3 regions of the Desulfitobacterium sp. genome follow, and region 1 is predicted to be linked to each of the others. Evidence: riboswitches for the same ligand, from Rfam matches in the RefSeq annotation. Region 1 holds a riboswitch; each other region holds the start of a gene.
What was found. Region 1 has a riboswitch for cobalamin ahead of AC1U9U_RS11935 (ABC transporter substrate-binding protein). Riboswitches for the same ligand answer to the same signal wherever they lie in the genome.

Region 1 (5,604 bases):
ATATTAAAGAACTTATTATTAAGGTATTTTTTTACGTCTTTTTTCATAAATTGCTCCTTTCATCATAACTAAAAGACAACCCATCGCTTTCTGAAAGGTTGTCTTTAGTATAAAATAATAAATTCACTATTTCCTTAGTAAATGGCTGGTTGTCCTTCTAAGTTTTGTAAAGGTTGGGATTTGCTATTTTCCACTTAATAAAAATTGCGGTACACCGAGTTTAGGATGATAAACTTGCACAAGGTTTGTCTTATAGACCTGAGCCAGCGTTTTTTCTGCTAAAACGCTTTCTTTTTTACCCCAAGTTGCAATTTTCCCTTGATCAAGAAGCAAAACCTGCTCACAGTATTGACCGGCAATGTTCAAGTCATGAAGAACCATGATGACACTAAGTCCCAGCTCTTCATGCCACTTTTGGACATGATCCATTACCAGTACTTGATGGCCAATATCTAAGTAAGTTGTCGGTTCATCTAAGATTAATATTTGGGGTTCTTGAGCCATAGCTCTGGCTAGTGAAACCAGCTGACGTTGGCCGCCGCTTAAGGTGTTCACCCGCTGAGAACGTTTATGCCAGAGGTTTAACTTTTTTAAAATATTATCTACTACTTCATGATCATGAGGACTTAGATCGGCAAAGGGCTTTAACCAAGGGTACCGGCCCATCGCCACAATTTGCTCGACGGTAAAGGGCAGGGGAGGGGTTCCTTCCTGTTCCAAGACTGCGATCCGGCGGGCTAATTCCTTTGTAGAATAGGAGGAGAGAGGTTTGTCATAGAGAAGGATTTCCCCGGAAGTGGGAGGAAGAATGCCGCTAATGGTGCGGATAAGAGTGGATTTACCGCTGCCATTGGGGCCGATGATGCCAAACATATCTCCTTGGTTAATGAAAAATGTGAGCTCTTTTAAAACAGCATAGGAGCCGTAGTGTTGGCCGACATCTTTAATATCAAAAAGTTTCATGTTAACCCCTCCTTAGACCACTTTTTAATAGGTATGCAAAAAAAGGTGCTCCCACAAAGGCTGTGATGACGCCGATGGGTATCTCCTGTGATTGGAGGAGAGTCCGGGCAATGGTATCCGACCATAAGAGAAAGATTGCTCCTGCTAAAGTAGAGACCGGCAAAAGAATGCGATGATCGGGTCCGACCAATAGACGCATCAGATGGGGGATGATTAACCCGACAAAGCCAATAACTCCCACGATGGAGACAGCGGCCGTTGCCAGCAGGGAACCGACAATGAGAATCGTAATTTTCTTTCGTTCGACATTGATCCCGAGGTGGGTGGCTGCCCGCTCTCCTAAAGCGATAACATTAAGGTCTCTTTTTTGGAAGAAGAGATAGATCAGTCCCAAGAGGAAGTAGGGAACCAGAATAAGTACATCCTGCCAGGTTCTGCCGGCCAGGCTTCCCATCATCCAGAAGATGATTTCTTGCATCTGGCGTCCGGATACGGCGATCAGAAATGAGAGGAAAGCCCCTAATAGGGCTTGCACCACTACCCCGGCTAAGATCAAGGTCTCTCGCTCGAATTGATCATTATGCCTGGCTAGAGAAAAGACAAAAGCTAAGGATATGAGACCCCCGGCAAAAGCAAACAGGGGTAGAAAAGATTGGCCAAGGATTGAGGAGCCCCTGAAAAAAATAATGGCAGCGGCGGCTCCGAAGGCTGCTCCGGTAGAAACACCGAGGATATAGGGGTCGGCTAAAGGATTTCGTAAAATTCCCTGAAAAGCTACTCCGGAGGTGGCGAGCATTGCCCCAACGAGCAAGGCCAGAAAAACACGGGGCAAGCGGAGATTCCAAACAATCGACTCCTGGGCCGTAGTCCAATTAGGGTCTAGGTCCAAAAACGGCAAATGGCTAAGGATAATCTTCCAGGTAAGCTGGAAGGGGAGGGACACCGAGCCAATCATTACGCACAATACGATGGAGAGCATAAGGAGTAAAGACAAGCCCAAGATCCAGGTCATGGTTTTGGGGTTAAAGCTTTTCTGATTCATGTAGTGTCTTCCTCCTTAATTCGCTGACAAGGGGGTCTGGTTATTAAAACATTTCGGGATAGAGGAGCTTGGCGATACTTTCTAAACCATCGATTATCCGCGGGCCGGGACGGGTAACCATGTCGCTATCCAGGCTGTAAACCCGCTTGTTTTTCAAGGCATCGATATTTTGCCAAGCCGAACGGGCATAAATGGTTTCTTTTGCATTATCTACGTAGTAGGAATAGGTCTCAAAAATAACCTGAGGATTTTTGGCGAGGACCTGTTCTTCGCTGTATTGAGCCCAATTCCGGACATCGTTAGCAATGTTCGTACCACCGGCTTTAACAAGTAATTCGTTCAGGAAGGTTTCGGCACCGGCGGTATAAAGCCCGGGATCGACTTCCAGCCAAACCTTGAGCCGCTCCGACTCTTTAATTGTATTGACTTTATCCGCAATGGACTGTTCTTTTTCTTTCATACTTTTAATTATTGCCTGGGCTTGTTTTTGAGTATTGGTAATAACGCCAAGCTTTTCAATGGCCTGGTAAGTGGTGGTGATGCTATCGGGATTGAGATGAACTACCGGAATATTGAGATCGCGAATAGATTTAATTAAGCTTTCTTCGTGCATCCCCAGCACCACCAAGTCCGGATTAAGCTGGAGAAGTTGCTCAAGATTAGGATTGAGACTGTCATCAAAGACATATGCCACCTTATCCCGGATACCGACGGGATAAGTATCATAGATGGTTAAGGCCACCAGTTTGCTTTCGAGGCCAAGTGCACTCAAAATCTCTGTTGAAGCAGGGGCTAAGCAAACAATTCGTTGTGGTTCACTCTTAAGCGTGGTTTCGACTCCGGAATCATCTGTATAGACCAAGGGATATTCGGTCTGTTGATCAGTCTTTTGGCCGGACTCTGCCGGGGTCGGTGGATTTTGACCGTTAGTTTGATTAGCTGAATTACAGCCACTCATTAAAAAAATGCCAAGACAAAGGATGAGCAGCAAAATCAGCGTTGACCTAGTCTTTTTGAACATTTAATTTCTCCTTTCTTCTACCACCTTGGGAACAAAGAAAAACCTTTTACCACCTGGGTAAAAGGTTTGCTGCACGTAGATTGTTAGCAGCGCCTACTCCCCATCCTCGAGGGTGGTCGCTTTCGATTAGGCAGGTTCCTGACTTTGAAGGAAAAATTCCTCCGGTTCACAGTGGCGGGACCGTGCCGGAATTTAACCGGCTTCCCTTTTAACTCTTTTCTGTTTGGATAGAAAAGAGAACCTAATCAAATCCAATATGTACTTAAGGCAATTATATAGCAAGCAACGGAGAATGCCAAGATGCAATTAGTGTGAATTATTTGACGAGCTAATTATGTTTGCCAAAAAACTTGAGATCTAATTTGCTTAAGAATCTTTTTACGGGGGCAGGCAAATAATAAAGGAAACATCAAGAGTAAATAACAGGAGGCAATGAAAATGAAGGAACTGTTGAAAAAGGGGCTATCTCTGGGACTGGGGTTTGCGGTAGTAAGTAAAGAGCAGATCGAAAAGGTAATTGACGATTTGGTGAAAAAAGGTGATATTTCCGCTACTGAGTCGAAGGAGCTTATAAATGAGCTTATTCAAAAGGGTGAGGAACAGCAGGGAGCAATCAACGTCAAATTACGGGAGCAAGTGGAGAAAATTCTTAACGAGCTAAACCTTCCCACTAAGGCCGATTTCGAGCGATTGGAGAATCGGCTTGCCCAATTAGAGAAGGAACAAAAATGATTAGGAGAAGAATTCGTCATGTGCAACGCTATCGTGAGGTCGCCACAATACTTGCCCGTAACGGATTCGGCCTCATCCTTGAAGAGATGGGGCTTATCAATTTAATCTCTTTTTCCAAACGAATTTTGCATAAGGAAGAAGATACCGACCCCAAAACTCTCGGGGAGCATTTGCGCAAGGCCTTGGAAGAATTGGGACCGACTTATGTGAAGATCGGGCAAATTGCCAGTACCAGGCCTGATATTATACCGGAGTATCTCATTGTGGAGTTGGAAAAGCTTCAAGACCAAGTTCCCCCTTTTCCCATCGCTGAAGTGAATCGGATTATTGAGGAAGAGCTAGGAGGACCTCCACAACGGCTTTTTCAAAAATTTGGGGAAGAACCGCTGGCGGCAGCCTCGATTGGCCAAGTTCATTTTGCCCTTTTGCCCAGTGGAGAAGAGGTAGTAGTAAAGGTTCAGCGTCCTCATATCGCTGATACCATCGAAACTGATCTGGAGATTCTTTTAGACTTAGCTGCCTTAGCCGAACGCAGAATCGAGTGGGCGGCTCTTTATCATGTTCGGGACATGGTCGAAGAGTTTGCCGCCTCCTTGCGCAATGAATTGGACTATGACGTCGAAGGCAGCAATGCGGAAAGGATCGGTAGGCAGTTCCAAAATGATTTATCCATTCGTATCCCCAAGGTCTATAAAGAGTACTCCAAGACCAGGGTTCTGACCCTGGAATATATCCGCGGCATAAAACTTAGCCAATTCCAGACTCTGGAGGCTGAAGGGTATGATCGGAGGGCGCTGACTGAGAATTTGATTAAAGCTATGCTTAAGCAGATTCTTATTGAGGGTTTTTTTCACGGGGATCCACATCCGGGCAATATATTTGTCTTGCCTGGTCAGGTCATCTCCTTTATTGATTTCGGGATGGTTGGCAGACTCTCAGCAGAGATGAAGGATCATTTTGCCTCTTTGGTCATTGGCATGATGCGGCGGAAAACCGAAGACATGATTGAGGCGGTCTTTGCTATGGGGATCGTCCCCGAAGATATCAATCGCAAAATCCTTTTTCGCGATGTGGACTTATTAAGGGAAAAGTACTTGGATGTACCTTTAAGTGAAGTACACTTAGGGACCGCAGTGAATGATTTATTTAAAGTAGCCTTTAAACATAGGATCATTATTCCCACCGATCTTGTTTTACTGGGCAAATCGCTATTAAGCTTAGAAGGAATTGTTGTACAATTAGATCCCCAAATCAGTATTATCGATATTGCCGAGCCTTTTGGCCGGCAGCTTCTTGAGGAACGCTTAAACCCTAAATATATCGCGGAAAAGACCTGGAAACACCTTAAGGAATATACGGAACTCCTGCTGAATTTGCCCCGCCAAACTAAAGAGATCTTTAACAGCATTCAAAGGGGGAAAATCCGCATCGAGATTTTTCTGCCTGAATTAGGCACTTTCATCCGGAAGCTGGATCGCATCAGCAATCAGCTTTCTTTTAGTATTGTATTATTATCCTTCAGTATCATTATGGCCGGTTTAGTAGTTGCTTCAGCCCTAGGTAACCAGCCCTTGGTTTTTTGGCGGATACCGGCCATCGAGGCCGGTTTTGCCGTGGCAGCTATGATGTTTATTCTGCTGCTGGTATCTATTCTCCGATCCGGAAGGTTTTAGATGTGATGTGTCAGGGGTGTGTCAGGGGGACGGGGGTGTTGACACAGGACTGAAGAATTCGTGGTTAGCCCCTTAGTTATGGTACAATTGAAGTAGTATAATTTACTAAAACACATATGCCTAGGAGGCAGGTGCTCGTAGAAAAGGAGATAAAGTATATGATCAGGCCCATA
Region 2 (5,604 bases), on a different contig from region 1:
ATTCCCCCCTGATTAAGTACAACAATTTCATCGGCCCTTTGGAGAATTTCCTCACTGGAATGCTCAACAATGAAAATCGTCCGTTCTCTTTCACGACAGAGGTCATCCAAGGTCCGATAAATCTCTACTCGCCCTTCTGGATCAAGCTCAGAAGTTGGCTCATCCAATACCAGCAGATCCGGCTCCATGGCCAGTACCCCGGCAATCACCAACCTTTGTTTCTCTCCACCCGATAACTCCGATGTGGAGCGCTCATCATAATCATTCAGTCTAACTTTGGCAAGGGCTTGGGCAACCCTTTGCCGAATCTCTTCCTTCGGCACACCGAAATTGCGGGGACCAAAAGCTACATCTTCTTCAACGGTTCTCCCAACAATCTGACTTTCGGCATCCTGAAGAACAAGCCCGACCTGTTTAGCTAATTCCTGCACCCGATACTTACTTGTCTCTTTACCCGCGACGATTACCTCACCTGTTAAATCCCCTTGCAGAAGCTGTGGAATCAGTCAATTTAAACATAAACTTAAGGTTGTTTTGCCCGCTCCTGTGGGCCCCATTAATGCGATGAATTTCCCTTTTCCCACCGTTAAGTTGACTTGTTTCAAATTCTCAACCTCTCCGCGTGGATAACGATAAGAAACATCTTTTAACTCAATGACCTTCTCCACCCCTACACTCCTCTAAATCAAACGACTTCCTTTTAGTGCTTTATACGCTAAAGCAGATACCGCAACATTCAATATTGACCCCACCAATAAAAAGGGCATTAACCCTAAAACAGCACCCATACCACCCACCGGTAAAACCATAAACGCACCTACCACTCCATTGAGGAGAGAGGTTACAACCACTGCAGCAATTAAACCAATTTTCTTATTAACCAAACGAAAGACCAAAGCAAAAACAGCCATTTCTACGGCGATAACTAAATGCATAGGAATCCCAAGCGGGAAACCAACAACCGCTGAGGTAAGCAGATGACCTACGGCAATCACAATGCTTCCTTCAAGACCGCCAAAGGCTAAAGCGCTAAAAAAACCGGGAGCCGAATCTAACCCTACTGTCCCGACCGGACTTGGAATTTTAATTAGGGCACCCACTGCACTCAAGGCAATAAAAACTGCCATAATTGCTATCCGCCTAATATTTTGAGCCGTTTTTTGAGGTGTTTCTTTCTTTGAATTTACACGTTCAATCATGATAATCTCCCTCTCTTTCGATATTTTCTTAAATTTGATTCCTTCACAGTATTTTAAGAATTTAAAACCTCTTGAAGCCTCCCGATTTTACGAATTGGGGCGGACCCAAGATCAGTTAATCCGATATCCTCCGGCGCTGTAAAAATAAGACAAGTTGACGGTCCTCCTGATTTGTCGATATTTAGTTCACATTGGGAGTCTTGAATGAACTTGGCACCGATCATCTTGGCAAGAACTTCGGCTTCACCACGTATTCCTTGAGATCCTACCGGGATGATGTCATAAACCTCACTATGGTGTAGTAATTTCTCGATATGATGACCTTGGGCAATTTCCGGATCATTGAGGTTAATCACCTCAGCCCCTACTTTTGGGAGCCCTAGGCAAAAAATGCCGTTTCCAAAGTTGGAGCTTCCGATACGAAGTTTTGCTTTGTCACAAAGCCCTACTGCACTGATCCCTATGCCTGTTTGCTTTGTAGGCATATTTTTTTCCGTACTAATAGCTATCGGCAATGAAGCCAGCCCCATAGCATTTAACTCTTCTCTCACCCCCTTAAGTATCGCATCGCCTGCAGGCCTTGGCTCATTAGAAATCGCAACTGTAAGCATCTGTGGAATCGCCCCGACGGCGAGCACTTCCAGCAAAGCCACCCGAGCTGTAGCCCTGCCGGCTACCTTCCAAGAGACTTTGACAGCATCAAACTCTTTCTCACCAATAGCACCACAAGAATCACACGCTGCCACAATGTATTGTTCCTCATTCAAAGAAACCACCTCGACATCCCGCCCCTGATAACCCATCCTCTTCCACTCTCCTTTTTAAAAATAAAAAGTTCATAGCCACCTCGCTTCTCCTCTCGGATAAAGCAAAATGACCATGAACTTTACCATGCTTCATGCGTCTCTGGATTACAGGCAGGTCTCCTGACTTCGAGTCATCGTCCCATCTCTGCCTTCCCAGTTACCCAGTGGCATCTCTCCATGAGACTCCTCTTTACAGTGGCGGGTCCGTCCGGGAATTGCACCCGGTTCCCTATTCTCCCTTCTTAGCGAAGGGCACCTGAAATCCTTCAATTGTTAAAACTTACTAAATCCAGTTTAACTGAAAATATAATATTGTCAAGCAATAATTCCCGAAGGGTAGCTGCTTTATCGGTCTTTTCCCAAGGCAGGTCCAGATCGGTACGGCCAAAACGGCCATGGCCGCCATCAGCAATTATTGGAGCCAAGTTCCCTCATAGTGCAGTTTTCTTTAAGATGGCAAAAATCACAATGGGTTTTACCCTTGAAGTCCGGTAAGTCGCTTCCTACTCCCATGACCATAGCGATGGATTTTTTGGGAAGCATGAGGTTGGAGTCGGTAAGGCTGATGCCAATCCGCTCCCCTTTCAGGTAATCGATAATGGACCTTACATCTTCGAGTCCTTTCCAGTAGGAATGCCCCGGCCCTAAGGAAAACGTCGTGTCAAGCTGCTTTTCCTTATAGAGCTTCTCGATTTCAGAGATCGAATGATAGGCCGCTTTGGCCATGATCGCCGATCCGGCTGCATCCAGGATAAAGGCTTCCAGGGTTTTACCTTGATGGGTATAGGACTGTACTCTTTCATCAATCTTCTCACCGATGGTCATAGCAAACAACACCACACCATCTGCCGAGCCTAACACTTTAGGTAATAGACTCCCTCTAAACGTAAGTCCGTCCTCAAGATAGAGTTCCTGCTTCCCCGCACCGATCACTTTGACTTCCTGCCAGATGGATTCGTTGTTCAATAACCAACAGGGCCAAATCATTATGAATATTTAAGTAGTTCTTAATTTCTTCATCAGGTGTCCGGGCATAGATGGCCTGACTTCGGATATGACGAAATATCCGCAAAATTTAGGGTCTTAATAAAAAGGTTCTCCTAATAAAGTTATTTAGGAAAGACAGGCATAAACAAATGAAGAGAAGAGAAGCGAATAGAATAACCGCAAACGGCCAATTCTAAACTCAACCACACTCTTAAAGTACTAATAATTGAAAACACGTGCTGAAAGGAGCATAAATATGGCTGAGAAAAATATCCTTGCTTATTTCAATACTGTAGAGCAAGCTCAAATGATTGCCGACCGTATTAAAAATATGGGCATTGAGGATGTCCAAATCGATCGCATAGATAAATACCCTGGAGGATCTGCCGATAACCTCATGAACCCTGTCTCCGGTCAAATCGGCAGTTTAGCTGATTTGACACTTGGCGATATTGGCGGGGATGTTGGCCCCTTAAATGCTGCCGACACCTCTGCCAGTGGCATGAGTGATGGGGGCGGAACGGCGGCAACAGGCCGCGATATTTTGCTTGCGGCCATTGTCGATGAATCACAATTTGAGCAATTGCGACAAGAGATTCGTGAACAAGGCGGTCTTATTTAGGCGATATCAATCGAAAAGGGAGTACCGTCACTACTTTTAAAGCAGAAGCGGTCTCCCTTTTAATGTTGATTTGATGGTTCCTTTATATTCCGGCTTGTTCCCGCAGAGTGGCAGCCTTGTCGGTTCTTTCCCAAGGCAGATCCAAATCTGTACGGCCAAAATGTCCATAAGCAGCGGTCTGATGATAGATGGGTCTACGTAGATCCAAGGCATTGATAATCCCCGCCGGACGCAGGTCAAAATTCTTTTTGACCAGTTCGACGATTTTCTCCTCGGCAACCTTCGCAGTTCCAAAGGTCTCCACAGATATAGATACAGGATGTGCTACGCCAATAGCATAGGCAAGTTGAATTTCGCAACGATCGGCCAAGCCCGCAGCTACCACATTTTTAGCTACATACCGAGCGGCATAGGCAGCAGAACGGTCTACTTTTGTGGGATCCTTACCCGAGAAAGCACCGCCCCCATGACGAGCCATACCGCCATAGGTATCCACGATAATTTTACGCCCGGTTAAGCCGGCATCTCCTTGGGGACCACCAATCACAAAACGCCCGGTGGGATTAATGAAATAACGGGTCTTTTCATCCAGCAGCTCCGAAGGAACCACCGGAAATACCACATGCTCCAGAAGATCGCGGCGAATCCGTTCCTGAGATACTTCCGGATGATGCTGTGTGGAGATAACGATCGTATCAACCCGTACCGGGCGATTATCTTCATACTCCACAGTGACCTGAGTTTTGCCATCGGGACGGAGATAGTCTAAAAGATCGGACTTACGAACTTGACTTAAGCGGCGCGCCAAACGGTGAGCTAAATCGATGGGGAGAGGCATGTAGCTTTCCGTTTCATTGGTGGCGTAACCAAACATCATCCCTTGGTCCCCGGCCCCAATCGCTTCGATCTCCTCATCGCTCATCTCTCCGTTTTTAGCTTCCAAGGCCTTATCCACACCTAAAGCAATATCTGCAGATTGCTCACCGATGGAGGTGAGAACGGCGCAGGTGTCTGCATCGAAGCCATACTTCGCACGAGTATAGCCGATTTCACGGATAGCCTGCCGCACTGTACTGGGGATATCCACATAACAATTGGTAGTAATCTCACCACTGACTAAGACCAAACCTGTGGTTACGGAAGTTTCACAGGCTACACGAGCATTCGGGTCTTTGGCAAAAATGGCATCCAATATGGCATCGGAGATCTGGTCACAAATTTTATCGGGATGTCCTTCCGTGACCGACTCGGAAGTAAACAATTTTCTTACCAACTTAATCACTCCTTTTCCTTGATTATCTTAACAATTTCTTGTACCAATCTTCTTGCTACTGCAAGCTTGCTCATTTGCGGCAGATCTATTCTTCTTCCATCAGGGAAGAGGAAGGTTACAATATTGGTAGGACTGCCAAAGCCGGCACCCGGCTTCGTCACATCATTAGCCACCAGCATGTCCACATTCTTGCGTAGCATCTTGGCCTGAGCATGTTCATAAAGCTTTTCAGTCTCCGCAGCAAATCCTATTAATAGCTGTCTGTTTTTTATTTTACCTAATTCGGCAAGGATATCAGGATTAGGTACAAGCTCGAGGGTAAGGCTTGTACCATCCTTTTTTATCTTCTGTTCAGCACTCGCTTTTGGACGATAATCGGCAACCGCTGCTGCTTTGATGACGACATCTACATTGTCAAACTCACTCATAACGCTATCGTACATTTCCTGAGCGGTTATAATATCTACACGCTTTACACCGCTCGGTGTCGGTAATTCAGATGGAGCAGTGACAAGAACTGTTTCCGCTCCAGCCTCCCTTAAAGCCTCAGCAATAGCAAACCCCATCTTCCCCGAAGAACGATTGCCTAAATAGCGAACCGGATCAAGGGGTTCTTGAGTCCCGCCCGCTGTGACCAAAGCCCTCTTGCCCATAAGAAGTCCCGAAAAGGAAAAAAAGCCTACCAGTGCTTCCACTAGCTCTTGTGGCTCGCTCATC
Region 3 (4,855 bases), on a different contig from region 1:
TTTTCGGACAACTACTATAAATCAGATCTAGTGATGGTGGTGAAAAGGGGAGGCCAATGCGAGGGAGCATCTTCAATCCAAGATTTTAAAGGAGCTAAAGTAACTGCGCAATTGAGCACCTTCCATTATACGGTCATTGAGCAAATTGACGGTGTAATTAAAGAGCCCCCCATGGATAATTTCTCGGCGATGAGAGTCGCCCTAGAAGCACAGATGATCGACGGATATGTCTCGGAACGCCCCGAAGCCGTTAGTGCCACCTCGGCAAATGAAAGTTTTGCCATGGTAGAGTTTAGCGATGGTTTTGAGACATCGGACGATGATACGGCCATCGCCATAGGCCTCAAAAAAGGCAGCAAATTGAGAGAACAAATTAATGAAATATTGTCGGGCATTTCGGAAGAAGAGCGCAATGAAATCATGGACTCCGCTATTAAAAATCAACCCGTCGTTGAATAAAAAAGCAGACCAGCTGCGCCCCGGCGCAGTTGGTCTGCAAATCTCAAAGGGGGGAGAATGTTATGACCTATGAATGGTTAGTAAAAATTGTATTAAACTATTGGCCGATGTTTTTGCGCGGGGCACAAATGACATTTGTTATCTCCATCATCAGCACGATTTTAGGGTCTATTATCGGGATATCCATAGGAGTTGTCCGAAGTATTCCAATGCCTGAACGGCGGACTAAAAGAATATTTGTCAAGTTCATCAATACCATTCTTTCTTTTTACATAGAGTTTTTCCGAGGGACTCCCATGATCGTGCAAGCCATGGTAATTTATTACGGTTCCGCTCTGGCCTTCAATTGGCACATGAATCGCCTTTTTGCGGCGATCTTCATAGTCTCCATCAACACCGGTGCTTACATGGCGGAAATTGTTAGAGGGGGCATCGCCTCTATAGATAAAGGACAGTTCGAAGCTGCCCACGCCGTAGGTATGAATCACCTCCAAACTATGGTAAACGTAGTACTGCCCCAAGTAATTCGCAATATATTGCCCGCCACCGGCAATGAATTCGTAATCAACATTAAAGACACCTCGGTGCTCAATGTAATTTCTGTAAATGAACTGTATTTTCAAAGCAAATCCATTGTGGGGCACAATTATAGATATTTTGAAACATTTTTTGTCGCCAGCATTATTTATTTTGTTATGACTTATACTGTGACGCGGATTCTTCGTTATATCGAAAAGAGACTAGACGGACCGGAGAGTTACGATATTATTGACAATTCAATGCCGGGGGAAGGCCTCAAAGATGCTCTATTTAAGACAGCATAGGCATTTAATTCGGCGAGGAGGTGGACACGAATATGGATAAAGCAATTGACATTCGACATTTAAGCAAATCCTTTGGCACTAACGAAGTCTTGAAGGATATCAATTTCTCGGTAAATAAAGGAGAAGTAGTTTGCATCATAGGTTCCTCGGGATCCGGAAAATCTACTCTCCTTCGATGCGTGAATCTTTTAGAAAAACCCAGCGGCGGTCAAATCGTTTATGACGGCAAAAATATATTAGATGATAAGCACGATATCTATGCCTATCGAAGGAAACTCGGCATGGTCTTCCAGCAATTTAATTTATTCAACAACCACGATGTTTTAAACAACTGTGTGGTGGGCCAAACCAAGGTTTTAAGGCGTTCAAGAGAAGAAGCGGTAAAAGTCGCGATGAAATACTTACAAGTGGTGGGAATGGATCAATATGTCCACGCCAAACCAAAGCAATTATCCGGCGGACAAAAACAAAGAATGGCCATCGCCAGGGCGCTCTCCATGGAACCAGATGTGATGTTGTTTGACGAACCCACCTCATCTCTCGATCCCGAGATGGTGGGGGAGGTGCTCATAGTCATGAGACAACTTGCCGAAACCGGCCTTACTATGTTAATAGTGACCCACGAAATGGGATTTGCTAAGGAGGTATCTGATCGCGTGGTCTTTATGGATAATGGAGTTATCGCAGAAGAAGGAAGTCCGGAGCAAATCTTTAACAATCCCAAGCAAAAACGCACTAAAGAATTCCTAAAGCGCATCTAAAGGCGCCAGGCATATTGATATTCATTGAAATGTGGAAGGAAGATTTGGATAAATCAACATCATGGTAAGATAAACTAAGTTTTTGCCAACCCAGATCCTTTGACTTTAAACACACTTTAGTATATAATTTTTACAAAAGAATACTCCGTTTCAGGTGCCCATGGAAATGGGAGAATAGGGAATTTGGGTGAAAGTCCCAAACGGGCCCGCCACTGTAATGGTTAGTTTTATGCTACTCGAGCCACTCTAGATTGGGGGAAGGCAGCATAAGGATGATGAACCTAAGTCAGGAGACCTGCCTGGAATAGATATATCGTCTTCGCGCGACAAAAGGCGAGTATTACATGGGGATGATGGAAAGTCCACACTGTTATTTGGTGTGGGCTTTTTTGTTTGCTAATTTCTTTTAAGGGAGGAGATCTTTTGAAAGCAGCAGTTTTACACGGCAGGGAATCATTGGCAATCCAAGAAGTCGAAACCCCCAACTGCGACGTTGGCGAGGTGTTAATTCGGGTAAAATCCTGCGGTATCTGCAAAACCGATGTGAAATGCTATATGAAGGGGCAATACGATCTTCAACTGCCTCGTATCCTGGGTCATGAGATAACGGGGGTCATTGAGGCGGTGGGGGAGGGGGTGGAGGATTTTAAGAAGGGGGATCGGGTCCAGGTATTCCCCGGCATCCCCTGTGGGGAATGCGAGTTTTGCAAACAGGGCATGGACAATTTGTGTGATGACATAAAAATCATGGGCTTTAACTATGATGGAGGTTTTGCCGAATACGTATTAGTTCCGCGTCAAGGGGTGGAAAATGGCATTCTAAACCCGATTCCGGAGGGCATCACCTTTGAGGAGGCTTCCATGGCGGAACCCTTGGGTTGCAGCGTCAACATGCAGGAAAAGCTTGAGGTGGGTCCCGGAAACTCCGTGATCATCTTTGGTGCCGGCCGATTGGGAATATTAAACGGTAAACTGGCAAAATCCCGCGGGGCTGCCAATGTAATCTTGGTGGAGACCAATGATAACCGACTGTCCATGGCCAGGACCTACGAATTTGATTACCTTCTAAATCCCACCCGGCAAGAGGTGCAACAGGAGATTATGAGGATCACCGGCGGACGAGGTGCAGATGTGGTCATTCCCTGCTGCCCGGGATACGATGCCATGGATCTTTCCCTCCGCGTCTTGGCTAAAAAAGGCCGTTTAGGTTTTTTCAGCGGCTTGGTGGCAGAGGAAGGCGATGGGCCTTTGCCCTTAAACTTAATCCATTATAAGGAAATCACTGTCCTTGGCTCCTATGGCTGTACCCTAGGCAGCACCAAAGAAGCCATGAGATTAATTTCCGATGGGAGTATCAAAGTTAAAGATATGATTACCCATAGAATTGTCCTCGAAGAGGTGGAAGAAGCCTTGAAAATGGTCAGAGATCTCAAGGGGCTTTCTATTTGTTTAAACTACTGATCAAAAAAATATTATCAGGGAGGAATTATCATGACCGATTCAAAATCCTTTGCGACAGGCTTGACAAAGCTCATCAACAAACAGGATCTTTCAAGAGAAGAAGCTACGGAAATGTTTAAGAGGGTATTAAATAATGAGGAGACAGATATGCACCAGGGAGCTTTTTTAGCTGCCCTGGCGGCCAAAGGCGAGACCACGGAAGAAATTGCCGCGGCTTGGGAAGCTATTTATGAACTCGACACTGTCAAAGTTACTCCCCGGACAGCTTCGCCCTTGGTGGAAAACTGTGGAACGGGGATGGACAGTGTAAAGACCTTCAACATAAGCACAGGGGCCTCGGTGATTGCCGCCGCGGCAGGGGTTAACATGGCAAAGCACGGGGCCAGGGCCATTACTTCCAAATGCGGCACCATAGATGTTTTAGAAGAATTGGGGGTAGATGTAGAATGTGACCCAGAAGTCGTCCACCGGAGCATCGAAAATGCAGGTATCGGCATCTTCAACGGCATGAGCCCCAAGGTCCATCCTAGGGCCCTAGGAAGAATCTTGTCCCAAATTTCCTTTGGCTCGATTTTAAACATTTCGGCATCCCTGGCGAATCCCGCCCTGCCTAAATACGCGGTTCGGGGTGTCTATTCCAGAGAACTGCTTAAATCCGCTCCCGAGGTCATGCGAGAGATAGGCTTCAAGAGGGCACTCATTGTCCATGGTCTAGCTGAAGATGGAATCAGTGGAATGGACGAAGCCTCTACATTAAACGAAACTCTGGTGGCGGAACTCAAAGTTGATGGCAGTATTGAACACTATTCATTTTTCCCGGAGGATATAGGTATCCGCCGAGCCGATAGAGAGGATTTGCTTACCTTTGACAATGTCGCCGAAGGAGCCGTGGGACTGCTGAAAATACTAAAGGGCGAAGATGATGGTCCGAAATCCGATGTAGTATGCCTTAATTCGGCGTTGATCCTATATTTAATGGATATTGCCACCACCATTAAAGAGGGTTATGAGCAGTCAAAGAATATCATAGCTTCGGGACAGGCTTTAGACAAGCTTAAAGCATGGGTTTCACATCAAAATACACAACCAGAGTTAGGCTTACGAAGACTGGAGGGCTTGTTAGCGCTGTAGGTTGTCGAATGAACCAATTTCCAGGAGGTCAGTAAAATGTATGAGATGTTTGCCATCAAGTGCAATGAAGGTTACTTGCGGATTGTCAGCGATAAAGAAGTGGCCTGTGTAGCTATAACCAAGGCATCGGTGTTTGGCGCGGAGGGCATGGAAAGAGCTACAAAGGCCATGGAAGTTGGAAAACTCATGGGCTTAACCGACCTTAGAATAGTAACTCTG

Region 2: linked by a shared signal. The riboswitch ahead of AC1U9U_RS09850 (AIR synthase related protein) and the one ahead of AC1U9U_RS11935 (ABC transporter substrate-binding protein) in region 1 are both predicted to bind cobalamin.
Region 3: linked by a shared signal. The riboswitch ahead of AC1U9U_RS12350 (zinc-dependent dehydrogenase) and the one ahead of AC1U9U_RS11935 (ABC transporter substrate-binding protein) in region 1 are both predicted to bind cobalamin.

Annotation. Positions count from the first base shown of each region.
Region 1 covers NZ_CEVWNY010000085.1:3,622-9,225, reverse strand. Annotated here, with positions in the region: gene AC1U9U_RS11950 (C40 family peptidase) at 1-47, opposite strand, end outside; gene AC1U9U_RS11945 (ABC transporter ATP-binding protein) at 184-963, opposite strand; gene AC1U9U_RS11940 (FecCD family ABC transporter permease) at 965-2,005, opposite strand; gene AC1U9U_RS11935 (ABC transporter substrate-binding protein) at 2,049-3,026, opposite strand; cobalamin riboswitch at 3,139-3,286, opposite strand; gene AC1U9U_RS11930 (phasin family protein) at 3,465-3,758, shown strand; gene AC1U9U_RS11925 (ABC1 kinase family protein) at 3,755-5,431, shown strand; gene AC1U9U_RS11920 (N-acetyltransferase family protein) at 5,590-5,604, shown strand, end outside.
Region 2 covers NZ_CEVWNY010000057.1:697-6,300, reverse strand. Annotated here, with positions in the region: partial or broken gene AC1U9U_RS09860 (ABC transporter ATP-binding protein) at 1-668, opposite strand, end outside; gene AC1U9U_RS09855 (ECF transporter S component) at 681-1,199, opposite strand; gene AC1U9U_RS09850 (AIR synthase related protein) at 1,253-2,002, opposite strand; cobalamin riboswitch at 2,099-2,280, opposite strand; gene AC1U9U_RS09845 (hypothetical protein) at 2,272-2,430, opposite strand; gene AC1U9U_RS09840 (Vitamin B12 dependent methionine synthase activation subunit) at 2,411-2,992, opposite strand; gene AC1U9U_RS09835 (hypothetical protein) at 3,249-3,614, shown strand; gene metK (methionine adenosyltransferase) at 3,697-4,887, opposite strand; gene coaBC (bifunctional phosphopantothenoylcysteine decarboxylase/phosphopantothenate--cysteine ligase CoaBC) at 4,893-5,604, opposite strand, start outside.
Region 3 covers NZ_CEVWNY010000091.1:7,426-12,280, forward strand. Annotated here, with positions in the region: partial or broken gene AC1U9U_RS12335 (transporter substrate-binding domain-containing protein) at 1-459, shown strand, start outside; gene AC1U9U_RS12340 (amino acid ABC transporter permease) at 522-1,283, shown strand; gene AC1U9U_RS12345 (amino acid ABC transporter ATP-binding protein) at 1,316-2,044, shown strand; cobalamin riboswitch at 2,180-2,361, shown strand; gene AC1U9U_RS12350 (zinc-dependent dehydrogenase) at 2,468-3,505, shown strand; gene trpD (anthranilate phosphoribosyltransferase) at 3,536-4,636, shown strand; gene AC1U9U_RS12360 (hypothetical protein) at 4,673-4,855, shown strand, end outside.